DNA from 3 places in the Streptomyces sp. NPDC006294 genome. Region 3 is predicted to be linked to each of the others. Evidence: riboswitches for the same ligand, from Rfam matches in the RefSeq annotation. Region 3 holds a riboswitch; each other region holds the start of a gene.

Region 1 (6,978 bases), on a different contig from region 3:
GTCCTGAGCCTGGTCGGCGAAGGTCTCCTCGTCGATCAGCTCGTTCTTCAGGTTCGAGATCTTGGCGCTGAAGGACTTCGGCGGGAACTTCTTCGGGTCGAGGTCCAGATCGCGGCAGACGAGCGACATCAGCCGCTTCGAGTCGGCGGCGTCGTAGATCGAGAACGACGAGGTGAAGCCCAGCTTCTTGGACTCGCGGCGCAGGATGCGCACGCACGCGCTGTGGAAGGTCATGACCCACATGGCGTTGGCACGCGGGCCCACCAGCTGCTCGACGCGCTCCTTCATCTCGCCGGCGGCCTTGTTGGTGAAGGTGATCGCCAGTATCTGGCCGGGGTGCACATGGCGGGTCCCGAGCAGATGCGCGATGCGGTGCGTGAGCACCCGCGTCTTGCCGGAGCCGGCGCCGGCCACGATGAGCAGGGGTGACCCTGTGTGCACGACAGCGGCGCGCTGCTGTTCGTTCAGCCCGTCGAGGAGCGCGGCGGGGTCCACGACAGGGCGCGGCGCGCCGTCGCGGTAGTACCCGTCGCGGGCCGGGGGCACGTCGAAGGCGCCCTGGAAGAGGTCGTCCGGGATCTGCTCCGGAGCCGAGTCCTCGGGCGGCGGCGGATGCTCGTCCGCTTGGGGCTGGAGGTCCGCCAGGAAGCTGTCGTCAAAGAGGCTGCTCATCGCTTAACGAGTCTAGGCTGCCCCACCGACAACCGTGGCCGCACGCCGAACACCGGCAGCGGGCGACGGTGGGTGACGGCGCGATTCCGCCAGGCGACGAAGCCGCCTCCGGGAGCTGGCACGGGATCATGCGCCGAAAAAGGTCACGAAAATGTATCGGACATATCGAACATCAACCTTCACAGCGGCTGCACGAGTTGGCTAGCGTGCTCGACCAGGCGGCCCGCACCCCTCCCGGCGAACCACGCCGAACGGGCGGCCTGCGCCGAATCCGGCCTCCGGCAACGGAGTTCGGAACCGGGGACCCACCCTCCCGACACCGTCCTCGACGCGGGAGGACCCAGTACCACCGGGGTGAATCGGACCGCGCGCCACTCGGTCCGTAGGGCACCTTCCGTTCGCCCGAACCCGACAGCTAACCCGGTAGGCGGTCCACGGAAGAAGGAGATGCCGGCCTTGGCGTCGCATCGCAAGCCCCGCAGCCGAAGCACCAAACCGTCCTCCGCCGTCGGATTCACCACGGCAGCCCTCGCGGGTGTGACCCTGCTCTCCACGCAGAGCGCGACCGCCGCGCCCGCCGAGCCGAAGCCCAGCATCGAAGAGGTGCAGAAGAAGGTCGACGACCTGTACCGGCAGGCCAGCAGCGCCACGCAGGAGTACAACAAGGCGAAGGAAGCCACCGCGGACAAGCGCCAAGAGGTGGACCGGCTCCTCGACGAGGCGGCCAAGCGCACCGAGAAGCTGAACGAGTCCCGCCGCGAGCTCGGCAACTACGCGGCCGCGCAGTACCGCACCGGTTCCGTCACGCCCACCGCCGCGCTGATGTTCGCGGACAGCCCGCAGGCGTACTTCGACCAGACGCAGCTGATGGACCGGATGACGGCCCAGCAGCGCACCGCGGTCACCGAGTACGAGACCGAGCGGGCCGCGGCGGCCAAGCAGCGCACGGCGGCGACGAAGCGTCTCGAGTCCCTCACGGACTCCCAGGAGGCGCTGCGCACCAGCAAGCAGACGGTGCAGACCAAGCTCGCGGAGGCGCGCACCCTGCTGTCGACGCTGACGGCGGAGGAGAAGGCACGGCTCGCCGCGATCGAGCGGAAGAAGGAGGAGGAGGCCCGCCGCAAGGCCGAGGCGAAGGCCGCGGCCGAGGCCGCCGCCAGGGCGGAGGCCGAGCGGCAGGCCCGGGAGCGCGAGACGGCCCCGAGCACGGACCCCGGCACGACCGACCCGGGAACGGACACCGGTACGGGCACCGGCACGGACGACGGCACCTACGCGGCGAAGGCCGACAAGGTGCTGGCCTTCGCCCGCGCCCAGATCGGCAAGCCGTACGTGTGGGGAGCGACGGGCCCGAGCTCGTACGACTGCTCCGGCCTCACCGCGGCCGCCTGGAAGGCGGCCGGGGTGGACCTGCCGCGCACCACCTGGGACCAGGTGAAGGTCGGCACCCGCGTCGCGACGGCGGATCTGCTCCCCGGCGACCTGGTCTTCTTCTACGACGACATCAGCCACGTCGGGATCTACATCGGCGACGGCAAGATGATCCACGCCCCCAAGCCGGGCACGAACGTGCGCGAGGAGTCCATCTTCTACATGCCGATCTACGGCAGCGTCCGCCCCGCCTGACCGCGTTCGCACGAGTGCCCGGGCGGTCGAGCCGCCCGGGCGCCGGCATGTCCCGCCCGGATCAGGTCCAGAGGGTGGCGATGAAGACGTTGACCATGGTCAGGCCGCCGACCGCGCCGAACAGCGCCTTGTCGACCTTCTCCTCGTCCCGCTTGACGTAGACGAGGCCGAGGATCACCACCAGGACCGCCAGCTTGACGCCGATCTTGAGGTTGTTCACCGTCTGGTCGTCCGCCTGGTTCAGACCCACCAGCGCCACGCCCGTGACCAGCATGGTCAGCGCGCCGTGCAGCATCGCCGGGTTGAAGCGGGCCGTGCCCTCCCCCATCGCCTTCATCTGGGTCAGGAATCCGCCCAGCAGCGAGGCGATACCGATGATGTGCAGGGCGACGAAGACATTGATGAGTACGTCCATGGCCGGAGCCTAACCCTCCCCATACCACCGCCCGTCGGGCAGGTGTGCCCGCTCCGCCGCATCGGTCGGCAGGCCACGGCAATGCGGAACCGCGACGCCCCCGGGACGGTCGGCAACCGGTCCCAAGTGTCCATCTTCGATACTTTGCGGTCCTTCCGTCCCGTCCCCGTGACCGCGGCGTCTAGCGTCCTGCCCCAGGTGGCCGACTCCCCGCCAGCCGTCGTACAGCCGGACGGCACTCGGCCGCCACCGCCGGGATGTCCGGCGGCGGGCCGCTCCCCTGTGCGGCCCGCCGCCGGACGCGAACGGCGGGCAGCGATCGACGGAAGGACGTGGAAGCCCTCGTGGCAGCCCACCGGAAACCAAGGCCGCGCCTGTTCAGCGGGCCGGCCGCCCGTACCGCGGTCACCCTCGCCCTCGCCGGCGTGGCGACCGGCACCGCATTCGAGGGCACGGTCCAGGCCGAGCCCCGCCTCACCCCCGCTCAGGTCAAGAGCCGGGTCGACAGGCTGTACCGGGAGGCAGAGGCCGCCACCGAGAAGTACAACGGCGCCAAGGAGCAGACGGCGAGCGCCCGCAGGTCGCTCGACGCGCTGCGCGACGAGGCCGCGCGCAGGACCGAGCGGCTCAACGCCTCCCGCAACGCCCTCGGTTCGATCGCCACCGCCCAGTACCGCGACGGCGGCATGGACCCCGGACTGCGCCTCGCCCTCACCTCCGACCCACAGGACTATCTGGAGCGCGCCGCCCGCGCCGAACGGGTCGGCGCCCGGCAGGCCGCCACGATCGCCGGGGTCCGGCGGCAGTTGAGAGAACTGGCGGACCTCCAGGAGCAGGCCGCGGAGAAGATCGCCACGCTGGAGGCCCGCCGCAAGGAACTGGCCCGTCACAAGGCCACGGTCCGCGGCAAACTCGCGGCCGCCGAACGGCTGCTGGCCAGGCTCACCGCCGAGCAGCGCGCCGCGTACAACGACGGCGGCTCCACCCGGGCGCCCGCCCGCGCCGACCGCGCCGACGCCCCCCGTGGCCCGCTGCGGGCCCCGAACAGCCGGGCCGCCCAGGCCGTCGCGTACGCGTACGGGGCGCTCGGCAAGCCGTACGTGTGGGGCGCGACGGGGCCCGGCTCCTACGACTGCTCGGGCCTCACCCAGGCCGCCTGGCGCGCCGCCGGGGTGTCGCTGCCGCGCACCACGTACACGCAGATCAACGCCGGCGAACGCGTTCCCCGCTCCCGACTCGCCCCGGGCGACCTGGTGTTCTTCTACTCGGGCGTCTCGCACGTCGGGCTCTACATCGGCGGCGGCAGGATGATCCACGCGCCACGGCCCGGCGCCCCGGTGCGGATCGCGCCGATCGACGAGATGCCGTTCGCGGGGGCGGCCCGTCCCGCGTGACGGCAGTGTCGCCGTGCCGTCCGTGCCGGTAATCCGTTGGCGGGAGCCCCGGTCCGGGTGGCACCATCCTGGGGCCCCGCCCCCGTCGCCCGACCGGCAGGAGACCACGTGGACGTCGACGTCCAGAACTATGTGCGCACCCTCGCACGCCGCTCGCCCGGCCACATGCGTGTCGGCCCCTTCACGGTCCGCTACGACGCCGACTGGCCCATCCCGCCCGTCAATTACGCCGTCCCCGACCACGGCGCGAACCCCACGCCCGGCGACATCAAGGCACTGGTCGAGGCCTTCCGCGAACGGGACCGGCTGCCGCGCCTGGAGTTCCTGCCGTCCTGCGCACCCGCCCTCGAACCGGCGCTGCTGGCCGCCGGGTTCACCGTCGAGCGGCGCGCCCCGCTGCTCGCCTGCTCCCCCGAGGCACTGGTGACGCCGCCGCCGGTGCCCGGCATCACCCGCACGGTGCTGACCGACGAGGCCGGCCACCGCGCCGCGGCCGCCGTGCAGCACGCGGGCTACGGCATGGACGGCGAGGTGACGGAGGGCGAGATCGCGGCCCTGCGGCGCGTCACGGAGGGCGGCGGCGTCGCGGCGCTGGCCATGGACGACACGGACGGCGCCCCGGTCGCCGCGGGCAGCTGCTCGATCCCCGTCGGCGGCCTCAGCGAACTGACCGGCCTCGCGGTCGCCGCCTCGCACCGCCGCAGGGGCATCGGCGCCGCCCTGTCCGCCTATCTGACGGCCCGGGCCTTCGAGCGGGGCTGCCGCACGGTCTGGCTGGAGCCCGGCGACGCGGACGTCGAACGCGTCTACGCCGCCGTCGGCTACACCCGGGTCGGCGACAAGACCGACATGTCGCTGAGCTGAACCGGCCGGCGGCCCGTCACACCAGGCGGCGGGCCGTCGCCCACCGGGTCAGCTCGTGCCGGTTGGAGAGCTGGAGCTTGCGCAGCACGGCGGAGACATGCGACTCGACCGTCTTCACCGAGATGAACAGTTGCTTGGCGATCTCCTTGTACGCGTACCCGCGCGCGATCAGCCGCAGCACCTCCCGCTCCCGCTGCGTCAGCCGGTCCAGGTCCTCGTCGACCGGCGGCGCGTCCGTGGAGGCGAACGCGTCCAGCACGAAGCCGGCCAGCCGCGGCGAGAACACCGCGTCGCCGTCCTGCACCCGGAAGACCGAGTCGACCAGGTCCGTGCCGGTGATGGTCTTGGTGACATAGCCGCGGGCGCCGCCCCGGATCACGCCGATCACGTCCTCCGCGGCGTCGGACACCGACAGCGCCAGGAAGCGCACCGGGTCCTGAGCGGCGCCCATCAGCGGGGCGCAGCGGCGCAGCACCTCGACCCCGCCGCCGCCGGGCAGATGCACGTCGAGCAGGACGACCTCCGGCCGGGTCGCCGTGATCACGGTGACCGCCTGGTCGACGTCGGCTGCCTCACCGACGACCTCGACGCCCGTCCGCTCGGTCTCCCCGATCTCGGCCTGCACACCGGTGCGGAACATCCGGTGGTCGTCGACGAGCACGACCCGTACCCGTCGCTCCTCGGTCTGTTCTGCGGCCTCGGTCATCCGTCCGCCCTCTCCATCTCGAGCTCCACTTCCGTACCGTCCCCGGGCACGGAGCGCAGCCGCGCCGTCCCGCCGTTGCGCTGCATACGGCCGATGATCGATTCTCTGACGCCCATCCGGTCCTCCGGCACGGCGTCCAGGTCGAAGCCGGGCCCCCGGTCCCGTACGGACACGAAGACCGTACGGCCCTCGACCTCCGCGAACACCTGCACCGCCCCTCCCGCGCCACCGTACTTGGCGGCGTTGACCATCGCCTCGCGCGCGGCCTGCATCTGTGCCGCCAGCTTCTCGTCGAGGGGGCAGTCGCCGACGACGACGACCTCGAGCGGGACGCCGTGCTTGTCCTCGACCTCGGCGGCCGTCCTCTTGACCGCCTCCGCGAGGGTGCCGGGCTCCTCGTCCTCTTCCTTGCCGGTGCCCTCCGGCCGGTAGAGCCAGTTTCGCAGCTCCCGCTCCTGGGCGCGGGCGAGTCGGCGGACCTCCCCGCCGTCGTCGGCGTTCCGCTGGATCAGGGTGAGGGTGTGCAGCACGGAGTCGTGGACGTGCGCGGCGACCTCGGCCCGCTCCTGGGCACGGATGCGCATCGTTCGTTCCTCGGAGAGGTCCTGCGTCATCCGCACCAGCCAGGGCCCCGCGAGCAGCGCGACACCGGCGATGACGGCGACCGCGGCGGTCAGCACGTTGCCCAGTTGGGCGGCGGAGCCGCGGACCACCATGAAGACGGTCAGGCCCATGCCGACGAGCGCGACACCGGCCAGCGCCCGGGCCAGCTGGAGCAGCCGCCGGCGACGGCCGACGTCGGTCCAGCGGGCGCGGCGGGCGTTGTCCGCCTGCCGCCAGACCAGGACGACGCCGGCGCCGATGAGCAGCGTCGGCCACACGTAGCGGTTGCTGCCGCGCATGTCGACGTTGCCGATGAAGACCGCGGCGCCGAACAGGAGCGCGAGCATCGCGAAGAGCTGCCCCTTGTCGGGCTTGCGCAGCCTGCGGCGCCCGTCGGGGGTGGTCTCGAACACCGAGCGCGGCTCGTGGGTCCGGCCGCCGACCCCGAGGGGCACGACGATCCAGAACACCGCGTAGAGGACGGCGCCGAGTCCGTCGGCCAGGAACAGTCCGAGGAAGACCAGCCGCACCCAGACGACGGGAAGCCCCAGATGGCCCGCCAGACCGCGGGCCACTCCGCCGAGCATCCGTCCGTCGGCGCTGCGGTACAGCCTGCGCAGCCCGGGCTCCTCCGGCACGGGTGCGTGGGAGGAGCCGGTGGTTCCCGGAGAGGCGACTGGCATGCTCCGATCGTCACA
Region 2 (6,978 bases), on a different contig from region 3:
GGCCCGGACGGCCGCCTCCGCGCCGCCCGAGTGTGCGTGGCCTCCGGCGGGGAAGCGGCCGTCGGCGAGGACGAGCAGCGCGGCGCGGCTCATGCGGCGCTCCCACGGGTCGGGCCTGCAGGGGCCGCGGCGGCGGGGGTTCCGGTTCCGGTCGTCATCAGAAGAGGAAGTACCGCTGGGCCATGGGAAGTTCCGCGGCGGGCGCCGGCTCGACGGCCTCGCCGTCGATCGTCACCGTGAACGTGTCGGCGTCGACCTCCACCCGGGGCAGTGCGTCGTTCTCCCGCATGTCGGCCTTCGTCACCCGGCGGGTGCTGCGGATCGGCACGAACGCCTTGTCCAGCCGGAGCCGTTCCGGCAGGTCGTCCTCGATGGCCGCCTGCGCGACGAAGTTGACCGAGCCGCCGGCCGCCGCGCGGCCCAGCGCGCCGAACATCGGGCGTGGCAGGACGGGTTGCGGCGTGGGGATCGAGGCGTTCGCGTCGCCCATCTGGGCGTAGGCGATCTGGCCGCCCTTGATGACCAGTTGCGGCTTCACACCGAAGAACGCCGGGTCCCACAGCACGAGATCGGCGAGCTTGCCGGTCTCCACCGAGCCGATCTCGCCGTCGATGCCCTGGGCGACCGCGGGGTTGATCGTGTATTTGGCGACATAGCGACGTGCTCGGTGGTTGTCGGCGCGGCCGTCGCCGGGGAGTGCGCCCCGGCGCTTCTTCATCACGTGCGCGGTCTGCCACGTACGCATGACCACCTCGCCGATCCGGCCCATCGCCTGCGCGTCGGAGGAGATGATCGAGATCGCTCCGAGGTCGTGCAGGACGTCCTCGGCCGCGATGGTGGACGGCCGGATACGTGATTCCGCGAAGGCGAGGTCCTCGGGGACGGCCGGGTTGAGGTGGTGGCAGACCATCAGCATGTCGAGGTGCTCGTCGATGGTGTTGACGGTGTGCGGGCGGGTCGGGTTGGTCGAGCTGGGCAGTACGTACGGCTCGGAGACGACGGTGATGATGTCCGGCGCGTGCCCGCCGCCCGCGCCCTCCGTGTGGTACGCGTGGACGGTGCGGCCCGCGATGGCGGCGAGCGTGTCGCCGACGAAACCGGCCTCGTTCAACGTGTCGGTGTGGATGGCGAGTTGGGCGCCGCTCTGGTCGCAGACGCGCAGACACGCGTCGATGGCCGCGGGAGTCGCGCCCCAGTCCTCGTGGATCTTGAACCCGAGGGCCCCGCCCCGGAGTTGGGAGTGCATGGCCTCGCGTGAGGTGGTGTTGCCCTTGCCGAGCAGGCCGATGTTGACCGGGAAGCTCTCCAGCGCCTCGAACATCCGGGCGAGGTGCCAGGGGCCGGGGGTGACGGTGGTGGCCTTGGTCCCCTCCGCCGGTCCGGTGCCGCCGCCGACGAGGGTGGTGACCCCGGTGGCGAGCGCCTGCTCGACGAGGGTCGGCGAGATGAAGTGGACGTGCGCGTCGACGGCCCCGGCGGTGAGGATCTTCCCGTTGCCCGCGATGATCTCGGTCTCCGGCCCGATGACCAGCGCCGGATGGACGCCGTCCATGGTGTCGGGGTTGCCGGCCTTGCCGATGCCGCTGATCCGCCCGTCACGCAGCGCGATGTCGGCCTTCACCACGCCCCAGTGGTCGAGGATCACGGCCCCGGTGATCACGGTGTCGGGCGCGCCCTCGGCCCGTGTCGTACGGGCCTGGCCCATGGACTCGCGGATCACCTTGCCGCCGCCGAAGACCGCCTCGTCGCCCGCGCGGCCGGGGCCGCCGGAGAGGTCGTCCTCGATCTCGACGAGCAGGTCGGTGTCGGCGAGGCGGATACGGTCGCCGGTGGTGGGGCCGAACAGGTCGGCGTACACGGCGCGTCGCAGTTCAGCCATCGAGGTGTCCTCCGGTCTCTCCGCGCAGCCCCGCCACGATCCGGCGGCCGGCGAGCGGTACGAGTTCCACGTCGACGGGGACGCCCGGCTCGAAACGGACGGCGGTGCCGGCGGCGACGGCCAGCCGCATGCCGCGGGCGGCGGCGCGGTCGAAGTCGAGACCGGGGTTGGCCTCGGCGAAGTGGTAGTGGGAGCCGACCTGGACCGGGCGGTCGGCGGCGTTCACGACGGTGAGGCGGGTGGTCTCGCGGCCCTCGTTGAGGACCACCGGCCCGTCGCCGTAAAGGATCTCTCCGGGGATCATGCGCGTCACGCCCTTCAGAGGATCGGCTCGTGAACGGTCACGAGCTTGGTTCCGTCGGGGAAGGTGGCCTCCACCTGGACGTCATGGATCATCTCGGCGATGCCGTCCATGACGTCGTCCCGGGTGAGCACCTTCCGTCCGGACACCATGAGTTCGCTGACGCTGCGGCCGTCGCGGGCGCCTTCGAGGATGTGCACGGTGATGAGGGCGACGGCCTCCGGATGGTTCAGCTTCACACCGCGTGCCCTGCGCTTCTGCGCCACGTCGGCGGCCACATGGATGAGCAACCGCTCCTGCTCGTGCGGGGAGAGTCGCACGCGTCCACCTCACTGTCGTCCGGCCAACTGATCGCCGGCCGCGATGGACCGCAGCGCGCTTCAACGGCCTGTTGACTCGCGCGCGGGTGTTCCACGACCAGGCGTCGAACCTTAGGACGCGGTTTTTTCCGGCACTTTTCCGTTGCGTTAACTGATCTTCCGCTCCCCCGGCGTCTGTGGCTCCCCCGGCGTCTCCGGCTGCGGGCTCTGCGGCTCGCGCATCGACATCAGCGCGCGCAGCCCGTCCTCCAGCACCTCGACCTCCACGTTGCCGAAGAGAGCCTGCTGGGCGATGAACCCCTGGGCGGTCGCGATGAGGGTGCGGGCCACATGGTCGGGGTCGACGTCCGCCTCCATCTGCCCGGACGAACGGTAGGCACGGACGAGGTCCGCCCATGCGCCGCGCATCCGGCCGTAGCCGTCGTCGAGGACCGCGGCCAGCCGCTCGTTGCGCAGGGTCTCCGTCCACACCTGGACGATCAGCCGGGCGAATGCCTGCCGGTCGCCGCCGGGCACCTCCTCGATCAGCATCCGCCGCAGCACCCGCCCGAGGAGCACGTCTGGCGTGGGGGGCGGTGTGGTCCGCGCCGCCTCCTCGAAGGCCGAGCGGATGCTGCCGAACGCCTCGTCGGCGATGGCCGCGATCAGCTCCTCCTTGCTGCGGAAGTACCGGTACACCGCCCCGGCCGACAGTCCCGACTCACGGAGGATGTCCTGCATGGACGTGGCGTGGAAGCCGTTGCGGGAGACGCAGCGGGCGGCGCCGTCGAGGATCTGGCGGCGACGTGCGTCGAGGTGTTCCTGGGATACGCGAGCCATGGGCCAAAAGTAAAACGAACATTCATTCTTGACAAGCTCGGATCGCGGCGGGACAGTGGCGACAAGATAAAACGAACGATCCTTCTCTTCAGGGGGTTCCCATGTCCGCTGCACCTCACCGCCGCGTGATCGCGGTGATGGTCCTGGTCCCGGTCGTGGCGGCGCTGGCCCTGTGGGCCTTCGCCTGGCCGGCCGCCAGGACCGCGCCGCGCAACCTGCCCATCGGCGTCGCGGGCCCCACCGCGGCCGCGGGTCAGCTCGAGCAGCGCTTCGAAGAGCGCGGCGGCGCCTTCGACGTCCACCGCTACGAGGACGAGGCCGCCGCCAGGACCGCGATCGAGGACCGGGTCGTATACGGGGCCGTGGTCGCCGCGCCCGAGGGCCCGAAGCTGCTGATCGCCACCGGAGGCGGCCCCGCCGTCGCCCAGCTGCTGGAGCAGGCGGTGACGGCGCAGGCCCCGCCGGGCGCCGAGGTGCGGGTGACGGACCTCGCGCCCCTCCCGGCCGGCGACCCGCGGGGCAGCGCGCTCCCCGCGAGCGTCCTGCCGCTGGTCCTCGGCGGCGTCGCGGCCGGCGCGCTGGTGACCCTGCTGGGCCTGCGCGGCACCCGGGCCGCCGGTGCGCTCGCCGGCGCGGCCGTCCTGGTCGGCATCACCGCCACGGCGATCGCCCACAGCTGGCTCGGCGTGCTCGACGGCGGCTGGTGGGCGGAGGCGGGCGCGCTGAGCCTCACGGTCGCCGCGGTCGGCGCACCCGTCGCCGGGCTGGCCGCCCTGCTCGGCACGCCGGGCATCGGGGCCGGAGCCCTGGTGATGGTGCTGCTCGGCAACCCGTTCTCCGGCGCGTCGTCCGCACCGGAACTGCTCCCCGGGCCGGTCGGGGACCTCGGCCAGTGGCTGCCGCCGGGCGCGGGCGCGACACTGATGCGCTCGGTGGCGTACTTCGACGGCAGCGGCGGGGCCGCGGCACTGCTGACGCTGTCCGTATGGGCGGCCCTGGGCCTGACCGCGGTACTCGTCGCCCACCGCCGCTCCCCGGCCCCGGCCCCGGCGGGTGCGTCACCCCGCCCCTCCGCCGTCCCGGCCGCCTGACCCCGCGAACGGGCCGCGCGTCCCCGCTGTAGCGGACGGGGACGCGCGGTCTTCTGCTGTGCGGTCGCGGAGAGTCCTGGCCGCGGCGGATCGCTGAGCGCCATGGCCACCGTTTACGACACGATGCAGGTGATCACCTGCGACGTGGCGACCACCCGCCTCGGCCGGGCCGCCTCGGTCGCGACCGCGCTGCTCGCCGCCGGTGCGCCGGGGAAGCGGATGGCGCTGCCGGGTGCCCGCGTCGTGATGCAGCAGCCCTCGTACCAGGAGCCGTTGCGCGGACAGCCGTCCGATCTGGAGATCCACGCCGCCGAGTTGCTGCGGCTGCGCGAACAACTGGCCGGGATGCTCGTGCGCCACACCGGACAGACTCCGGGGCGTATCGCCGGCGACCTGGAGCGGGACAAGGTGTTCGACGCGTCGGCGGCCAGCGAGTACGGCCTGATCGATCACGTCATCGCCTCCCGCAGGAGCTCGGCCGCGCCCTCCCCCGCCGGGAGGTGAGCCGGGCATGCTGCCGCCCGAACTGCCACCGCTGCCCGCTCTCACGCGCGCCGAGGCCGAGTTCGTCGACTTTTACCTCGAAGTCCTCGACCTGGTCGGCCGGACAACCCGGCCCGCTCCCCCCACCCCTACTCGGCCCTGCGCGCCGCGCAGGCGCTGGTCGGGCGGGGGCGGGCGCACTCAAGGAGGCCCTGACGCTCATGCGCGTACGGGCGAGAGCGAGGTGTACACGCACACGCACACGCTCACCGAGGCGTTGCGCGTACCCGACGGTGAGCGCAGGGCGAAACGGGTGACCGTGCCGCCGGTTTCGAGAAGTTGACGGTCGCTCTGCTGCCGCCAACCGCCGCCCGGCCAGCGGCATTCGTCGCCCGTTCGGTGGAGCTTCGCCGAAGTTGTTGCCTCTCGTGCGACTTGCGCCACGCGGCCACCGATCTGGCGCAGTCGACTGCTTCGCCGCTGGTACGACCATGTTTCCGGGTCACGGGAAAAGCGGCCCGACAGTCCTGCCCACCCGAAAGGGCCAGTCGTGATCAGCTTCACAAAAGCCGTTTCAACTCGGAAACCGGACATGGGTGGGTAACGATCCGTGGGACGACAAGCCCCCGTCACCTCGACGGGGCGGTCCGGGCGGACGCTGAGTCCTGCCGCCGCGCCGGACGTCTGGTCGACGGAAGTGCATCGGCAGGAGTGGAGGACCCGAGCAGTACGGCGTGACCGGCTCCCGGACACGCCTTGGGGTGAAGCCGCTTCGGCGGCCGGGCGTCTTCGCCGGTCCGAACCCGACAGGTCACCCTTCACAGGCGGCTGACGAAGGGTTGCGCATGACTGCGCAGATTCATCTCCCGCTCCTCTTCTCCCGGGCGGGCGCCGTATCGGCACTGACGATCGCCGCCGTGGGCGGCACACTCCTCGCCCCGGGCGGCGCCACGCCGGCCCACGCGATCAGCAGCCACGCGAGCAAGGCGCTCAAGGTGGCGGCGTCGAAGCAGGGATCGCCGTACCGGTACGGCGCCACGGGCCCCAACCGCTTCGACTGCTCCGGGCTGACGCTCTACTCGTACCAGAAGGCCGGGAAGATACTGCCCCGGACCGCACAGCAGCAGTACAACCGGACCCGGCACATCTCCGCCTCCGACCGCCGGCACGGTGACCTGGTGTTCTTCCATTCCGGCGGTGCCGTGTACCACGTGGGGATCTACGCCGGGAACGGCAGGATCTGGCACTCGCCGAAGACCGGGGACGTGGTCCGCCTGGCCAAGATCTGGACGCGGAGCGTCAAGTACGGCCGGGTGCGCTGACACCCCGGCAGTTCCCTCGCGGTGGCGCGCTGTCAGTGCGCCGTCGACTGGACCAGCAGCGTCGCGCCGAGCACGGTCAGCGCACCGCCGGACGCGCCCTCGACGGCGCGGGCGGTGCGCGGCCTGCGCAGCCACCGGCCGAGCCGGTCGACCAGCAGCGCCACTACCGGGAACCAGATCAGCGCCAGCAGCACGACGATGCCCGCCAGCAGCAGGGTGCGCGGCAGCACCGCGGCGCCGTCGGGAACGAACTGCGGAAGCAGGCTCAGAAAGAGCACCGGCGCCTTCGGGTTGAGCACGTTGGTGAGGAAGCCCTGCCGCAGGCCCCGTCCGACGCCGCTCACGGTCGCGCCCTCGAGCTCGGGGGCGTCCGGCCGCGCACGGAGCGCGGTCCGCAGCGCGCGGACGCCCAGGTACAGCACGTACGCGCCGCCGGCGATCTGCAGCGTCCGGTACAGCAGGGGCACCGTCGCGAGGAGGGCCGCGAGCCCCGCGACGGCCAGCGCCGTGTGGACGAGCAGACCGGCCGCGACGCCCACCGCGCAGGCGACGCCGGCGTGCCGCGAGGTGATCGCGTTGCGTACGACGACGGTGAAGTCCGCTCCGGGCATGGCGACCATGCCCGCGGCGACCCCGAGGAAGGCGATCAGCTGTACGTCCATGGCCCCAGACTGGACCGTCCGGGGCCTTAACGAGTACGTGCAATCCTTGCAGGCAGGTCTGAAGCAACGCTTAACCTCCGCTTTTCAGTTGGGATGATGAG
Region 3 (6,978 bases):
GGCCCGGACCTCGAACTCCTCCGGGCCGACGCCGCCGCCTGGACCCTGCCGCACCGGGACGCATGGCGGCTCTCCCAGCTGCACGGCCGCTGGGCCGCCGAGTCCCGGCTGGTCCGCTCCGAGCTCACCTACGGCGAGAAGATCATCGGCAGCCGGCGCGGCCACACCGGTCACCAGCACCTGCCGTGGGTGGCCCTGGACGCGGAAGGCGCCACCGAGGAGCGCGGCGAGGTGTACGGCTGCGCCCTCGGCTGGTCCGGATCATGGCGGATCGCCGTGCAGCAGCTCCCGGACAAAGGCGTACAGATAACCGGCGGGGCCGGTCACGACGACTCCGGGCTGCTGCGGCTCGCACCGGGACAGACCTACACCTCGCCCGTCTTCGCGGGGCTGTGGAGCGACGGCGGGTTCGGCGGTGCCAGCAGGGCGTGGCACGCCTGGCAGCTCGCCCATGTGATCCCCGGCGCTCAGGAGGCGCGTCCGGTGCTTTACAACTCCTGGGAGGCCACCGGCTTCGACATCTCGGAGCAGCAGCAGCTGGCCCTCGCCCGGCGGGCCGCCGGCATCGGAGTGGAGCTGTTCGTCGTGGACGACGCCTGGTTCGGGCGGCGCACCAGCGACCGTGCCGGACTCGGTGACTGGACGCCGAACCCGGACCGCTTCCCCGGCGGACTGGCGCCGCTCGCCCGCGAAGTCCACGGCCTCGGTATGCGGTTCGGGATCTGGGTCGAGCCGGAGATGGTCAACGCGGACAGCGACCTCTACCGCGCCCACCCCGACTGGGTGCAGCACCATCCGGGACGGACGCGCACCGAATTCCGCAACCAGCTCGTGCTGAATCTCGCGCGCGAGGACGTCCGGGAGCATCTGTGGAAGCAACTGGACGACCTGCTGTCCGGCGCGCCCGTCGACTATGTGAAGTGGGACTTCAACCGCTGCTTCACCGACGCGGGCTGGCCGGGGGAGCCGTATCCGCAGAAGCTGTGGACCGGCCACGTCGAGGGCTTCTACGCCCTGCTGGACCGGCTGCGGGCCGCGCACCCGGGCGTCGCCTTCGAGTCCTGCTCCGGCGGCGGCGGCCGGATCGACCTCGGGGTCCTCGGCCGCACCGACCAGGTGTGGACCTCGGACAACACCGACCCGCTGGACCGGCTCGCCGTCCAGCACGGCTTCAGTCAGCTGCACCCGGCCCGGGTCATGGCGGCCTGGGTGACCGACAGCCCCAACGTCCAGCTCAACGGCCGCCACAGCAGTCTGCGCTTCCGCTTCGTCAGCGCCATGGCCGGGGTGCTGGGCGTCGGGGGAGACCTCACACGGTGGAGCGAGGCGGAACTGTCGGAGGCGGCCGACTGGATCCGGCTCTACAAGGAGATCCGGCCGCTGGTCCAGCACGGGGAGCTGTACCGGCTGCGGGCCCCGGAGGGCGGGCTGAGCGCCGTGCAGTACGTCCGGGGCGACGAGACGGTCGTGCTCGCGCTGCTCGAGGCGCAGCGGTACGGCGAGCGGCCGCCGGCGCTCCGGCTGCGCGGCCTCGACCCGGCCGCCGCCTACGCGTGCGGGGACACCGGAGTGGTTCATCGGGGGGCGGTGCTGCTGCACCACGGACTGCACACCGGACTGAAGGGTGATCTGGACGCCACCGTGATCCGGCTCCGGCGGACGTGAACCGCGGTCGTAGTGCGGCACTAGATCACCAAATGCTTTCTTCTGTCCGAATTGGCTGCTTCGGCATAACGTGCCCCGTAAGCAGGGGAGATGGGCCCCGGCTGGTGAGCAGCGTCATATTCGTGACGTTGTGTGGCCGGGGGCGGCGGGTCAATTCCGTAACGTGCAAGGCGATTGAAGGGGTGTCGTCCACGGAGGGTGACCGGAATTCCCCGGCGATATCGGGCTCCGCATTGATCGTGGAAAATCCTCGCTTGTCCACGACTGCCCGACTCGCCTACGGTCACGCTCAATCCGGACGGAACGCCTAATCCTGCCGCCGCCCGGAATTCGAACCCACCCACGTGTGGCAGGAGCGGGGGACCCAGGTAGTACGCCGATTCCGGGAAAACCGGACGGCTTGGGGTGAAATCGCACAATCCGTGCGACCGGGCATCTCCAGCCCGAACCCGACAGCTCACCTCGTAGGCGCCGGAGAGGAATGCGCCATGCCCGCGAAGGGTAAGCACCGTCGTCCCAAGTTCAACCCGTTCACCCGCGGCTTCGTCGTCGCCGGCACGGGCGGCGCCGTCATCGCGCTCCCGCTGATCGGCGCCACGACCGCCACGGCAGCCCCCGCCGCCCCGGCGGCGGCTCCGGTCGCCGCGCCCCAGCAGGCCGCCCCGGCCCTCGCCGAGTCGGCGCTGCCGGCCGCCAAGAAGGCCCCGAAGACGTACACCGTCGTCGCCGGCGACTACCTGTCGAAGATCGCCGAGGAGCAGAGCATCCGCGGCGGCTGGAAGCAGCTCTTCAACGACAACCGCCGCGCCATCGGCTCCGACCCGTCGCTGATCCACCCGGGTCTGGAGCTGACGATCGGCGCCAAGTCCACGGCGAAGAACGACCCCGAGCCCCGCGCCGAGTCCAAGCCGCGCCCGTCGCGCGACGACTCGCGGGCCGCCGCTCCGCAGGCCCAGGCCCCGGAGAAGAAGGCGCCCGAGAAGCAGGCTCCCGAGAAGCAGGCCGCGGCCCCGGCGTCCGCGTCCGGCTTCAGCGCCCCGGTCGACGCGGCCGTCACCACGCCGTACCGCGCCTCCGGCGCGATGTGGTCCAGCGGTTACCACACCGGCGTCGACTTCGCCGCCCCGACCGGCAGCTCCGTCAAGGCCGTCGGCGCGGGCACCGTCGTCTCGGCCGGCTGGAGCGGCGCGTACGGCAACGAGGTCGTCATCCAGCACACGGACGGCACCTACTCCCAGTACGCCCACCTCTCCTCCCTGGCCGTCTCCGGCGGTCAGTCCGTGAGCGGCGGCCAGCAGATCGGCCTGTCCGGCTCCACCGGCAACTCCTCCGGCCCGCACCTGCACTTCGAGGTCCGCACCGGCCCGTCCTACGGCTCGGACATCGACCCGCTGGCCTACCTGCGGGAGCGCGGCGTCTCCCTCTGACCCGTGCGGCCCACCGTCCGGCAATTCCCGGAAGTCCCCGTTCCGTCCTGGCGGAGCGGGGACTTCCGCGTATTCCGGCCCGGCGAAAACTGACGGGTGGTAAAGATCACCCCCCGTCAACCCTTCCTTACGGTCGCGTAGGTCACATCCATAAAGGAATGATGTGCCCTTGTGGCAGACGATTCGAGAACAGAGAACAGTGGCGCATTCGGGTCGTACGCGGCGATCGGTGACAGCTTCACCGAGGGCGTGGGCGACCCGGGGCCCGACGGCAGCTTCGTCGGGTGGGCGGACCGTTTCGCGGTCCTGCTCGCCGACCGCAGGCCGGAGCACACCTTCCGCTACGCCAACCTCGCCGTGCGCGGGCGGCTCCTCGACCAGATCGTCGACGAGCAGGTGCCGAGGGCCCGGGAGCTCGCGCCCGACCTCGTCACCTTCTGCGCCGGCGGCAACGACATCATCCGCCCCGGCTCCGACCCGGACGACGTGGCCGAACGCTTCGAGCGGGCCGTCGCCGACCTCACGGCCTCGGTCGGCACCGTCATGGTGACGACCGGCTTCGACACCCGGAACGTGCCCGTGCTGCGCCATCTGCGTGGCAAGATCGCCACGTACACCGCGCATGTGCGGGCCATCGCCGACCGGTACGACTGCCCGGTGCTGGACCTGTGGTCGCTCAAGTCCGTCCAGGACCGGCGGGCCTGGGACGCCGACCGGCTGCACCTGTCGCCCGAGGGGCACACCCGGGTCGCGCTCCGCGCGGCGCAGGTCCTCCGGCTCGACGTGCCCGCCGATCCCGACCAGCCGTGGCCGCCGCTGCCCCCGCGGGGCGCGCTGGAGGTGCGCAGGGACGACATCCAGTGGGCGCGCGACTACCTGGGGCCCTGGATCGGGCGGCGGCTGCGCGGCGAGAGCTCCGGCGACCACGTCGAGGCCAAGCGTCCGGACCTGCTGCCGCTCTGAGGGCGGCGGGGGTCACCGGGGGGCCCGGGAGGGGATCCGTTCGAGAACGGCCGGGGCGGGGATCCGTTCGAGGACGCCGCCCGCGAAGACGTCGTACAGCGGCAGCGTCTCCAGGTGGACGTAGCCGATGTGGCAGTCGCACACGGCGAGCGGGCAGGCGCGGGGGCGCAGCGCCCGGCGGTACGAACCGTCGTAGAGGTTGCCCAGCTCGGCGGCCACGAAGTGGCAGCGGCGGACCGTCCCGTCGCCGTCCACCGAGACCACCGACTCGCCGGTGCGGCACGGCAGCCCGGCGGATCGGTGCGGACGGCGGCTGTAGGGGAAGAGCGGGTCCAGCTCCGTCCAGGCGTCGGCCTCGGCGTCGGAGAGTTCGTGCCCCTCGGGCGCGTTCACCCAGAGGTAGACGTGCGCCGGCAGCTCGGCGCGGAGCCGGCGCGCCTCCGCGAGATGGGCGGGGAAGCCGACGATGCCGACGCTGAACCGGATTTCCCGCCGGGTCAGATCCAGGCATTTGCCAATGAACCGGTCGTAAGGGGTCTGTCCCGGGTGGTAGGTGCACCACAGCGCGAGCTTCGCCGGGTCCGCGTCCGCCACCCAGTCGGTGCGGCAGCTGAGATTGGTCTGGATCGCCACTCGGCGGATGTGCGGCAGCTGCGACAGCTCGGTCAGCGCCTTCCGGTACCAGGAGCGCACCAGCCCCTCGCCCCACGGGGTGAACAGCACCGACAGCCGGTCGTCCCGCTGCGCGGCGGCCCAGGCCGTGAACCGCTCCAGCGCCGCACGGTCGGCGCGCAACTGCTCGCGGCTGTCGCGCCGCTTCGCGAACGGGCAGTACGGGCAGTCGTAGTCGCAGGACGCCAGCGGGCCCCGGTACAGCACGGTCAGGTCCATGGGCCCGGTCACTTCGCCTCGTACGCGGCCATGGCGGCGCGCACCGCGGGTGAGAACAGCTCCGGGCCCAGGGCGTCCGAGTGGGCCAGGCCCTCCGGCGTCAGCCGCAGCCGGTCCGGGGCGGCGGCCGGGTCCAGCCAGCCGAGGGCGGCGAACCGCTCCAGCTCCACGGGGAAGTCGTCGGCGGGCGCGGCGCCGAACCGCTCCCGGTAGCCGGCCGCGTCCATCCCCTCGGCCTGGAGCAGCGACTGGAGGAGATGGCGGCGGCGCGCCTCGTCCCGGTCGACCCACCGGCCCACCTCCGGGCGGGAGAAGTCCTGTGCCGTGGTGAAGTCGTCGATGATGCCGCGTATCTCGCCCATGCCGACGGCGTAGTCGAAGGAGTAGTGCAGGGACGAGGTGTAGGAACGGGCGCCGCAGCCCAGACCGATCATGCCGTCCGTCTGACAGGCGTGGTCGCCGGCGGCGGGCTGGGCGCCGGCGCGGCGGAACATGCGCATGGACACCTGCTCGTAGCCGTTCGCGAGCAGATGGTCGCGACCCGCGCGGTACAGCCGCAGCCGCTGCTCGTCCCAGGCGATGTCCCATGCCGCGTGCGCGTGCGCGTCCGCGCCGGCGCTCAGCCGGCCGAGACCGGTGAGCGGCCGCACGTACAGCGGATACAGATACAGCTCCTCCGGCTCCCAGCCGAGGGCGGCGTCCAGCGAGGAGAGCCAGCTGCGCTCGGTCTGGCCGTCGATGCCGTAGATGAGGTCGATGTTGAGGACGGGTATCCGGGCGTCCCGTATCCGGCCGAGGGCCGCCTCCACGTCCGCGCGGCGCTGTGGGCGCACCGCGGCTCGCGCCTCCGCGTCCACGAAACTCTGCACGCCGATGCTGACGCGGGTCGTGCCGCGCCCGGCGAGCACGGCCAGCCGGTCGGCCGTCGCCGTCGACGGTGACGTCTCGACGGAGAGCGGCACCGCCGCCAGGTCCGCGCCCATCCGCTTCTCCGCGATGTCGCACAGCCGCTCCAGCTCACCGGCCGTCAGGAAGGTTGGCGTGCCGCCGCCGAACGCGGCCGCCGCGAAGCGGACGGGCGAGCCGGCCCCGAGGGCCTCGCGCACGGCGGTCGCCTGGCGGTCGAGGGCGTCCAGATAGCGCCCGGTCAGCTCGTCGGGGGCGCCGATCCTGGTGAACAGGTTGCAGAAGCCGCAGCGCACCTCGCAGAACGGGATGTGCAGATAGAGCGAGAGCGCGTCCTTCGGCTCGTGCGCCCACAGCTCGCGCAGCGTGGGCCGGCGCTCGTCGAGCGGGCGGTAGGCCGTCTTGTGGGGATAGGCGTAGACGTAGCTCTGGTACGGGCGCGGGGCCGCGGTGCCCGTCGTCTTTGTCGTGCTCATGTGATGGCCTCGAGGAAGAAGTGGGCGTAGGGGACCGTCCAGACGGCCTCATGGCCGAGGCGGTGGCCGGTGAAGCCGCCGTCGCCGTAGGCGGTGCCGTGGTCGGAGCAGACGATCGCGAAGCACCGGCGGCGGCTGCTCGCGGCGGCGAACAGCCGGCCGATGTGCCGGTCCACGTACTCCAGGGCCGCGGCGTGTGTCGCACGGGAGTCGCCCTCCGCGTCGGTCGCGCCCGGCAGATGGAACCAGTTCGGCTGGTGCAGCGACGGCACATTGACGAACAGGAAGAGCCGGCGCTCGGCCGGCAGCGAGGCGACCACCTGCTCGGCGCGCCGCACCTGCGCCTCGAAGGACGTCGGCGAGGCGACCCCGAACTCGGGCTCCCAGTGGCTCTCGTCGAACAGTCCCGGCAGCACCGAACCCAACGGAGCCTGCTTGTTGAAGAATCCGACACCGCCGATGCACACCGTGCGGTAGCCGGACTCCGCGAGTGCGGAGACCAGATCGGGGTTGTCGAAGACGAAGGTGCGGCCGGCGGTCGTCTCACTGCCCGCGAACCGGGAGGCGAACAGCCTCGGGTGCGGTCCCTGCACCGCGGGCGTGGGCAGGAAACCCGCGAACATCGCCTGGTGGGAGGCGTAGGTGAAGCT

The links. A riboswitch is a leader RNA that binds a small molecule or an ion and turns the genes downstream of it on or off. The one in region 3 is predicted to bind cyclic di-AMP.
Region 1: it holds a riboswitch for cyclic di-AMP, as region 3 does, so the genes downstream of both, ACFYOP_RS23610 (NlpC/P60 family protein) here and ACFYOP_RS03715 (LysM peptidoglycan-binding domain-containing M23 family metallopeptidase) in region 3, are expected to answer to the same signal.
Region 2: it holds a riboswitch for cyclic di-AMP, as region 3 does, so the genes downstream of both, ACFYOP_RS21740 (C40 family peptidase) here and ACFYOP_RS03715 (LysM peptidoglycan-binding domain-containing M23 family metallopeptidase) in region 3, are expected to answer to the same signal.

Annotation. Positions count from the first base shown of each region.
Region 1 covers NZ_JBIAHV010000013.1:126,149-133,126, forward strand. The annotation lists gene pcrA (DNA helicase PcrA) at 1-672, opposite strand, end outside; cyclic di-AMP (ydaO/yuaA leader) riboswitch at 926-1,118, shown strand; gene ACFYOP_RS23610 (NlpC/P60 family protein) at 1,120-2,298, shown strand; gene ACFYOP_RS23615 (hypothetical protein) at 2,360-2,713, opposite strand; gene ACFYOP_RS23620 (NlpC/P60 family protein) at 3,058-4,107, shown strand; gene ACFYOP_RS23625 (GNAT family N-acetyltransferase) at 4,216-4,971, shown strand; gene ACFYOP_RS23630 (response regulator transcription factor) at 4,988-5,677, opposite strand; gene ACFYOP_RS23635 (PspC domain-containing protein) at 5,674-6,963, opposite strand.
Region 2 covers NZ_JBIAHV010000011.1:289,442-296,419, forward strand. The annotation lists gene ACFYOP_RS21700 (urease accessory UreF family protein) at 1-93, opposite strand, end outside; gene ACFYOP_RS21705 (urease subunit alpha) at 158-1,879, opposite strand; gene ACFYOP_RS21710 (urease subunit beta) at 1,872-2,183, opposite strand; gene ACFYOP_RS21715 (urease subunit gamma) at 2,198-2,500, opposite strand; gene ACFYOP_RS21720 (TetR/AcrR family transcriptional regulator) at 2,648-3,319, opposite strand; gene ACFYOP_RS21725 (ABC transporter permease) at 3,421-4,410, shown strand; partial or broken gene ACFYOP_RS21730 (ClpP family protease) at 4,495-4,914, shown strand; partial or broken gene ACFYOP_RS21735 (hypothetical protein) at 4,922-5,236, shown strand; cyclic di-AMP (ydaO/yuaA leader) riboswitch at 5,573-5,735, shown strand; gene ACFYOP_RS21740 (C40 family peptidase) at 5,739-6,215, shown strand; gene ACFYOP_RS21745 (LysE family translocator) at 6,248-6,877, opposite strand.
Region 3 covers NZ_JBIAHV010000002.1:163,114-170,091, reverse strand. The annotation lists gene ACFYOP_RS03720 (alpha-galactosidase) at 1-1,665, shown strand, start outside; cyclic di-AMP (ydaO/yuaA leader) riboswitch at 1,993-2,149, shown strand; gene ACFYOP_RS03715 (LysM peptidoglycan-binding domain-containing M23 family metallopeptidase) at 2,154-3,092, shown strand; gene ACFYOP_RS03710 (SGNH/GDSL hydrolase family protein) at 3,264-4,055, shown strand; gene ACFYOP_RS03705 (STM4011 family radical SAM protein) at 4,068-4,946, opposite strand; gene ACFYOP_RS03700 (STM4012 family radical SAM protein) at 4,955-6,328, opposite strand; gene ACFYOP_RS03695 (STM4013/SEN3800 family hydrolase) at 6,325-6,978, opposite strand, start outside.